One region of the Arthrobacter sp. V1I7 genome, then DNA from elsewhere that is predicted to be linked to it. Evidence: riboswitches for the same ligand, from Rfam matches in the RefSeq annotation. Region 1 holds a riboswitch; the other holds the start of a gene.
The links. Region 1 has a riboswitch for glycine ahead of gcvP (aminomethyl-transferring glycine dehydrogenase). Riboswitches for the same ligand answer to the same signal wherever they lie in the genome.
Positions count from the first base shown of each region.

Region 1 (4,207 bases):
GCCATGCGTGGACGGGTAGGTGATCATGATGCAGGACAGGGCGTCCTTGTGGGCCTCGATCTTGGCGGTGAGGTCCGCGTGGTCGATCGTGCCGTCGGCGGCGGTGGCCACGACGACGACCTTCATGCCGGCCAGCACGGCCGAGGCCGCGTTGGTGCCGTGCGCGGAGGCCGGGATCAGGCAGACGTTGCGCTGCTGGTCCCCGCGGGAAAGGTGGTAGCCGCGGATCGCCAGCAGCCCGGCGAGCTCACCCTGCGACCCTGCGTTGGGCTGGATGGACACCTGGTCGTAGCCGGTGATCTCGGCAAGGTCAGCTTCGAGGCCGCCGATGAGTTCACGCCAGCCTTCGGTCTGGGAGTCCGGGGCGAAGGGGTGGATGGAGGCGAATTCCGGCCAGGAGATGGCCTCCATCTCGGCCGTCGCGTTCAGCTTCATGGTGCAGGACCCGAGCGGGATCATGGTGCGGTCCAGGGCGAGGTCCCGGTCCGAGAGCCGGCGGATGTAGCGCAGCAGCTGCGTCTCGGAACGGTGCGTGTTGAAGACCGGGTGCTGGAGGTAGTCGGAGGTGCGCAGCACCGTCCCGGGCAGCTCGAAACCCTTGGCCTCCACAACCGGACCGGCGCCAAAGGCGACGACGACCCCGGAGAGGACCTCCGCCGTCGTAGTCTCATCGACTGACACGCCAACGGTGTCCGCATCGATGAGGCGCAGGTTGATGCCACGGGCCTCGGCGGCGGTGATGACCTTGCGGGCTTTGCCGGGCACGCGGACCGTAACGGTGTCGAAGAAGGACTCGCTCACCAGTTCCCGGCCCGCGATCTTCAGCGTAGTGGCGAGGGCGCGGGCGTTGTTATGGACGGTCCCGGCGATGGCCTTCAGTCCCTCGGGGCCGTGGTAAACGGCGTAGAACGAGGAGACGATGGCCAGCAGTGCCTGCGCGGTGCAGATGTTGGACGTGGCCTTTTCGCGGCGGATGTGCTGCTCGCGGGTCTGGAGGGCCAGGCGGTAGGCGGGGACGCCGGCGTTGTCCTTGGAGACGCCGACAATGCGGCCGGGCAGCGTGCGTTCCATGCCGTTCCGGACCGCCATGTAGGCCGCGTGCGGGCCGCCGAAGAACAGCGGCACGCCCAGGCGCTGGGTGGAACCGACTGCGATGTCCGCACCCTGTTCGCCCGGAGGGGTGATCAGGGTGAGCGCAAGGAGGTCGGCTGCCACGGTGACCAGCGCCCCCCGGTCCTTGGCCTCTGCGATCACAGCGGTCTGGTCCCACACCCGGCCGGAAACACCCGGCTGCTGCAGCACCACACCGTTGATGTCGCCGTCGGGCAATCCCTTCGAGAGGTCCGCGACCTCCACCTCGAAGCCGAGGGCTTCGGCGCGGCCCAGCACGATGGCGATGGTCTGCGGCAGGCAGTCGGCATCGAGGACGGTCTTGCCGTGCCGGGCCGCTGCGGACTTATTTGCCCTGCGCATCAGGAGCACGGCCTCGGCGACGGCCGTGGCCTCGTCGAGGAGGGACGCGTTGGCTACCGGGAGCGCGGTGAGGTCCTGGACCATGGTCTGGAAGTTCAGCAGCGCCTCCAGCCGGCCCTGGGAGATTTCCGGCTGGTAGGGGGTGTACGCGGTGTACCAGGCGGGGGCTTCGAGGATGTTGCGGCGGATCACCGGCGGGGTGACGGTGTCGTAGTAGCCCTGGCCGATCATCTGGACCGCGGTCTTGTTCTTCGCGGCCAGCTTGCGCAGCTCGGCCAGCACCTCAACTTCGCTGAGGGCGCTGTCCAGGCTGAGCGGCTTTTCCTGCCGGATGGAATCGGGCACCGCATTGTCGACGAGGCCGTCAAGGCTGTCGTAGCCGATGGCCTTGAGCATGGTGTCGATGTCTGCTTGGCGGCGCGCGCCGATGTGGCGGTCTGCGAACGTGGACGGGGACGATTGAACCGTCATTGAGGAACTCCATAATTCAGGTGGCGCCAAAGCGCCACGATGATTCGGGTTCCTCCCCGCTCTGTATTGGACCTGAGAGTTTCCGTTTTGCCCTGCTGTTAGCAGCGCGCCACTTGCACCGTCGGTGAGCCCGGTTTCCCGGACTGCTTTCCAGAGTTGCCTTGCCGCGGCGGTACGTGGGCCTGAGAGTTTCCTGGGGAGGATTTGCTCCTACGGCGCCTGCTGAACGTACCGGCAGGACTCTCCCGCCGCAGATCATAAGCCGTGCCACTGGTGGGTGACACGGCTCACACCTTACCCGTTGCGCGGGCGGGATGCAAAATTGAGTCCACCGGGGTTCACCAGGATGCCCCAGAACGCTTAGGCCTGCGCGAGACGATAGTTTTGGAGGATGACGGCTAGCTACAGGTACGACGTGGAGGTCCTGCATCTGCTCGTGTCGCCGGCGCACGCCTACTTCGGGCGCGCACGCCAGGGCGCAGCCGACGTCCCCACCGCAGATGCCGAGCACGCGGAGCTCGTGGCCGGCAAGGGCATCGTCGGTGATCGGTTCTTCGGCAAGGCCGCGCACATGGATGCCGCAGTCACCGTGTTCGCGATCGAGGCTCTCGAAGCCATCGCCGCGGAGCTGGGAACGGCACCCCTTGACCCGCTCCTGACCCGTCGCAACGTGGTCCTCAGAGGGGCCCAGCTGGCGCCGCTGCTCGGACACGACTTCGCGCTGGAATCCCGCGGGGACCTGGTGCGGCTCAAGGCCGGGCGGCCCGCCCATCCTTGTGCCTGGATGGATGAGATGCTCGCCCCGGGTGCGCACAAAGCCATGCGCGGGCGGGGCGGCGTGCGGTGCCAGGTGCTTTCCGGCGGCGTCCTGCACCGCGGGCCGGCAGTGCTGAACAGCCCAGTGCCGCTCGACCCCGAACGTGCAGGCGACGCGACCCGGTTGCGCCCGTCGCGGTTGCCCTAGCCGGACGCGGCGCCTCGCAGATCAGACGTGCTTATCGACGAGGACCGGGTTGCCGTCCGGGTCCACGACGATAGAGCTTCCCGGCCCCGTCGTTCCCTCGTCTGCCTCGGACACGAACTCCGTACCCTGGAACGCCGCGTCGTTGGCCGCCTCCATGCCGCTCTCGATTGCCCGTCAAAATCCAGCACCTCGGCGCCTTTGTCCGCCCGGCCCCCGGCGGGCGCGTTCGCCGTGCCGGCAGGCAGGGGCGGCTCGAGAGCCACCCTCTTAAGGGGCATACATCGGAACCATGACGATCACGGTCCTGGCCAACCACAAGTCTCGCTCTACGTTGGCCTCAGAGACGGTGAGGATTGCGGCTCCAAGGCTGCGATTCCGCGGTCTGGCGATTCCAACTTAATCCGGGCGCCCGTGTGCTCAATCCGGCGCCAATCCTTTTGTGCCAAAGCAGGCCCTATTGACGCGCAGCTCGCTGCGTGACACGATGTGGACAGCTGTGATACCGGTATCACCACGTACCAGTACCGGCTCTCCAACGACGAAAGGACCACTCGTGCTGGGCTTTAATGAAGAGAAATTCCTACTCCAGACCCGCAGCGCTCTGGCGCTGCAAGGACAGATCGAACAGCTTGTGGACTCGCTGCAGGAGCGGGACTTCGAGAATGTCTTCCTGATCGGTGCCGGTGGTACCTACGCCGCCATGCTCCCCTACGAGCATTTCATCCGCTCGCGTTCCACCCTGCCCGTTCGAGCTTCTATCGGCAAAGAGCTTATGCTGACCGAAGATCCCACCTTCGGGCCGGGCAGCGTCGCCGTTTTCGCGTCCGTTTCCGGAACCACCGAAGACGTCATCGAATCCATCGATTTTGCCAAGGCCAAAGGTGCCTACACGGTGGGGTTCACGGGGTTCGGTGACAGCCCGTTTGCCAAGGCGCTGGACGTGGCCTTGGTCACCGAACCGAAGACCTGGCCGTTCGACATTCCGTTGCTGCTCCTGACTACGCGCCTGCTCGCCGCGCGCGGTGAGTTTGAAGGCTATGAGGAGTTTGCGGCGGAGTTGCAGACCATCCCCGAAACCCTCGTTGGCGTCGCCCGCCAAGCCGAGCCCGCAGCGGAAGCTTTCGCCGAGAAAAACAAGGACGCAGACTACCATTTCCTCGTCGGCGCCGGGAACCTTTGGGGCTTCACATACCTGTACTCCATGTGCATTCTCGAAGAAATGCAGTGGCTCCGGACTACGCGCGTCCACGGTGCCGAATTTTTCCATGGATCCCTGGAACTCATCGAGGAAGATACGAG
Region 1 covers NZ_JAUSYS010000001.1:419,040-423,246, reverse strand. The annotation lists gene gcvP (aminomethyl-transferring glycine dehydrogenase) at 1-1,944, opposite strand, end outside; glycine riboswitch at 2,105-2,202, opposite strand; gene QFZ69_RS01920 (MOSC domain-containing protein) at 2,336-2,908, shown strand; gene QFZ69_RS01915 (hypothetical protein) at 2,930-3,064, opposite strand; gene QFZ69_RS01910 (SIS domain-containing protein) at 3,462-4,207, shown strand, end outside.

Region 2 (4,207 bases), 3.4 Mb from region 1:
GCCGAAGCCGATCGCTGCCAGCGGCGCCGGGGACAGGCCGTGCGTGGCCAGCTCCTTGATGCCGTAGACCACCGGCACCATCACCAGCAGGGACAGGATGATGCTGGGCACGTCCACCCGGCCGGGATTCGGATCGCGCGACTCCGGAATCAGGAAGGGTCCGAGGGCCAGCAGCGGCAGGATGATCGGCACTGCGACCAGCAGGATCGCGCCCCACCAGAAGTGCTCCACGAGCCAGCCCCCGAATATCGGGCCCAGGGCGGCACCTCCGGAGAAGCCCGCGGCCCAGATGGCCACGGCCAGCCGGCGGCGGTTCGGCTCCGGGAAGATGTTGCGGATCAGGGACAGGGTGGAGGGCATCAGCATGGCGCCGAAGAACCCGAGCCCCGCCCGCCCGGCGATCAGCCATTCGGCGCTGGGCGCGAAGGCAGTGACGGCCGAGACCGCGGCGAAGCCGGTGCTGCCGATGAAGAGCAGCCGCCGGCGTCCGATCCGGTCACCGAGGCTGCCCATTGCCACCAGGAGACCGGCCAGGACCAGGGGATAGGCGTCCACAATCCACAGCAGCTGCACCCCGGAGGCGTCGAGGCTGCGGGCGATGGCGGGCAGCGCGAAAGTGAGGGCCGTGTTGTCCACGGCGACCAGCAGCACCGGGAACATCAGCAGGGAAAGCGCCAGCCAGTCGCGCCATGCCGCCCGCGGGCGGATGGGTGCGCTGGTCACGCTGCTCGTGGTCAATGACGTCCTGTTCATGACTTAACTATACCGTCCAGACGGTATAGTTAGAAATGCGGGACAAGGCATGCATGATGGGACCCATGGCCAGAAAACCCGTTGCCCGCGAAGCCGTCCTCGATGCGTTCGAATCCCTGTTGATCGAAGAGGGCGAACGCGCCGCCACGCTGGACGCGGTGGCCCGGCGGGCCGGCGTTTCCAAGGGCGGGCTGCTGTACCACTTCCCCAACAAGGAGGCCATGGTCTCCGTCCTCTTGGAAGGCCTGGACCGGCTCCTCGGTGAGGATCTTGAGAGGATGGCTGCCGCGCCGGAAGGGGCTGCCGCATACTTCATCAAATCCTCGGTCTGGGCGGACACCGCGATGGACCGCGTCTTCGTGTCCGCCACCCGGCTGGCCGAAGTGGCACACGAAGAAACCCTGCAGCGCATTGCCGCCGCCCAGGCCGGCTGGCTGGACCTGCTGGCGGCCGACGTCGGGCCGGGCATGGCGAAAGCCGTGCTCTATATGGGGGATGGCTTGTATTTCAACGCCATGCTGGCCCGCGGCCACGGCGGGCCGCTCCCGGAAGTCGAGGGCGACGTCGAAAGCCTGCTGGCCGCCGTCGAACGGCTGCGCGGCTGAGCGCTGGCGAACGGCCCCCAGCGCGCCGAGGTCGCCGGAAAGCTGCGGGGTCGCCGGAACCTCCCGGCGACGTCGCAGCTTTCCCGCGATGTCGCCAATGGCTTCCGCAGCCCAGCCCGCAGCCCAGCCCCAGACCGCCCGACGTCATCCGCCGCGACCCTCCAACCAGCCCCCCGCCCGCCGAGGTCGCCGGAAGCGTGCGGGGTCGCCGGAACTGGGGCCTCCAACCAGCCCCCCGCCCGCCGAGGTCGCCGGAAGCGTGCGGGGTCGCCGGAACTGGGGCCTCCAACCAGCCCCCCGCCCGCCGAGGTCGCCGGAAGCGCTCGAGGTCGCCGCAACCTTCCGGCGACCCTGCAGCGCTCCCGTGATTTCGCTTCTGCCAATGGTTTCCGCAGCCCGCCGCGACCGTCGGCATCATCCGCCGCGACCGCCCGGCGTCATCCACCGGCGGGCGGATCATTGGTTTGCGGAGCGGGGCCGGGCATAGGAGAATGGAAGCTGTGACTGCTGTCACGAGCAATTGAATATGCCATTGATCTGCGGCGGGAGAGTCCTGCAAGTAGGTACAAGCAGGCGCCGTAGGAGCAAACCCTCCCCAGGAATCTCTCAGGCCCATGTACCGCCGCGGCAAGGCAACTCTGGAAAGTAGCAGGCTGTCCGCTGACATGCTGTGCTCACCGACGGTGCAAGCGGAGTCATGCGAGAGCACGGCTGTGCGGAAACTCTCAGGTCCAATACAGAGCGGGGAGGAACCCGAATCGATGTGGCGTACCCTGCGCCGCTTTAGTTATGGAGTTCCTTGTGACTGTTACCTCAGCCTCCACGTCCTTCGTTGACCGGCACATCGGCGCGCGTCGGCAGTCCGACGTCGACGCCATGCTGAAGGCTGTCGGCTACGACACCGTCGACGCGCTCGTGGACACCGCCGTTCCGAAGGACATCCGGCAGGACTCCCCGCTGGCGCTCGGCGAAGCCCTCAGCGAAGTCGAGGTCCTCGCCGAACTGCGCAAGCTGGCCGCGAAGAACAAGACCGCGGTCCAGATGATCGGCCAGGGCTACTACGACACCCTCACCCCGGCCGTCATCCGCCGGAACATCCTCGAGGCGCCTGCCTGGTACACCGCGTACACGCCCTACCAGCCGGAAATCTCGCAGGGCCGGCTCGAGGCGCTGCTGAACTTCCAGACCATGGTCCAGGACCTCGTCGGCCTGCCGATCGCCAACGCCTCGCTGCTCGACGAAGCCACCGCCGTCGCCGAGGCCGTGCTGATGATGCGCCGCGCCAACAAGGATAAAGGGGCCCGCGACGGCAAGACCGTCCTCGACGCCGACTGCCTGCCGCAGACCATCGCGATCGTTCAGGGCCGCGCCGAAGCGCTCGGCTTCGAGGTCGAGGTCGCGGACCTGTCCAAGGGACTGCCCGACGGCGCCATCAACGGCGTCGTCCTGCAGCAGCCCGGCGTCTCCGGCCGCGTGTTCGACCACACCGCCGTCATCGCGGACGCCAAGGAACGCGGCGCCCTCGTCACCGTCGCCGCGGACCTGCTGTCCCTCACTCTGATCACCTCCCCGGGCGAGCAAGGCGCGGACATCGCCGTCGGCTCCGCCCAGCGCTTCGGTGTCCCGCTGTTCTTCGGGGGCCCGCACGCGGCCTACATGGCAGTGCAGAAGGGCCTGGAGCGGTCCATGCCCGGCCGCCTGGTGGGCGTGTCCAAAGACAACGCCGGCGTCCCCGCCTACCGGCTGGCGCTGCAGACCCGCGAGCAGCACATCCGCCGTGAGAAGGCCACGTCCAACATCTGCACCGCGCAGGCGCTGCTGGCCATCGTCGCCTCCTTCTACGCCGTTTACCACGGCCCGGACGGCCTCAAGGCCATCGCCGAGACCACGCACGGCCACGCCCGGACCATCGCCGCCTCGCTGAAGGCCGCCGGCCTGGACGTGCTGCACACCAGCTTCTTCGACACCGTCACCCTTTCGGTCCCCGGCAAGGCGGAACAGATCGTCGCCGCCGCTGAGGCCAAGGGCATCAACCTGCGCGGCATCGACGCCGACACGGTCGGCATCTCCGCCGACGAAGCCACGACGGCGGCGATCGTTGCCGACGTCGTTGCCGCCTTCGGCGCGAGCGTCACCGACGCAGAAACAGACGCTGGCGCTGACGATGGGACTGCCTTCGGCCTGGACCCTGCCGTCGAGCGCACCTCCGACTATCTCCAGCACCCGGTGTTCAACACCCACCGTTCCGAGACGCAGCTGCTGCGCTACATCCGCAGGCTCTCGGACCGCGACCTCGCCCTGGACCGCACCATGATCCCGCTGGGCTCCTGCACCATGAAGCTGAACGCCACGGCCGAGATGGAAGCCATCTCCTGGCCGGAATTCGCCTCCATCCACCCCTTCGCCCCGGACTCCCAGACCGAAGGCTGGCGCGAACTGATCGAGGACCTGGAAGCCCAGCTCACCGAGATCACCGGCTACGACCAGGTGTCCATCCAGCCCAACGCAGGGTCGCAGGGTGAGCTCGCCGGGCTGCTGGCGATCCGCGGCTACCACCTTTCCCGCGGGGACCAGCAGCGCAACGTCTGCCTGATCCCGGCCTCCGCGCACGGCACCAACGCGGCCTCGGCCGTGCTGGCCGGCATGAAGGTCGTCGTCGTGGCCACCGCCTCCGACGGCACGATCGACCACGCGGACCTCACCGCCAAGATCGAGGCCCACAAGGACGCCCTGTCCTGCATCATGATCACCTACCCGTCCACCCACGGGGTGTACGACGCCGACGTGCGCGAGGTCTGCGACGCGATCCACGAAGCCGGCGGCCAGGTCTACATTGACGGCGCCAACCT
Region 2 covers NZ_JAUSYS010000001.1:3,802,040-3,806,246, reverse strand. The annotation lists gene QFZ69_RS17435 (MFS transporter) at 1-753, opposite strand, end outside; gene QFZ69_RS17430 (TetR/AcrR family transcriptional regulator) at 819-1,358, shown strand; glycine riboswitch at 1,892-1,990, shown strand; gene gcvP (aminomethyl-transferring glycine dehydrogenase) at 2,148-4,207, shown strand, end outside.
Region 2: it holds a riboswitch for glycine, as region 1 does, so the genes downstream of both, gcvP (aminomethyl-transferring glycine dehydrogenase) here and gcvP (aminomethyl-transferring glycine dehydrogenase) in region 1, are expected to answer to the same signal.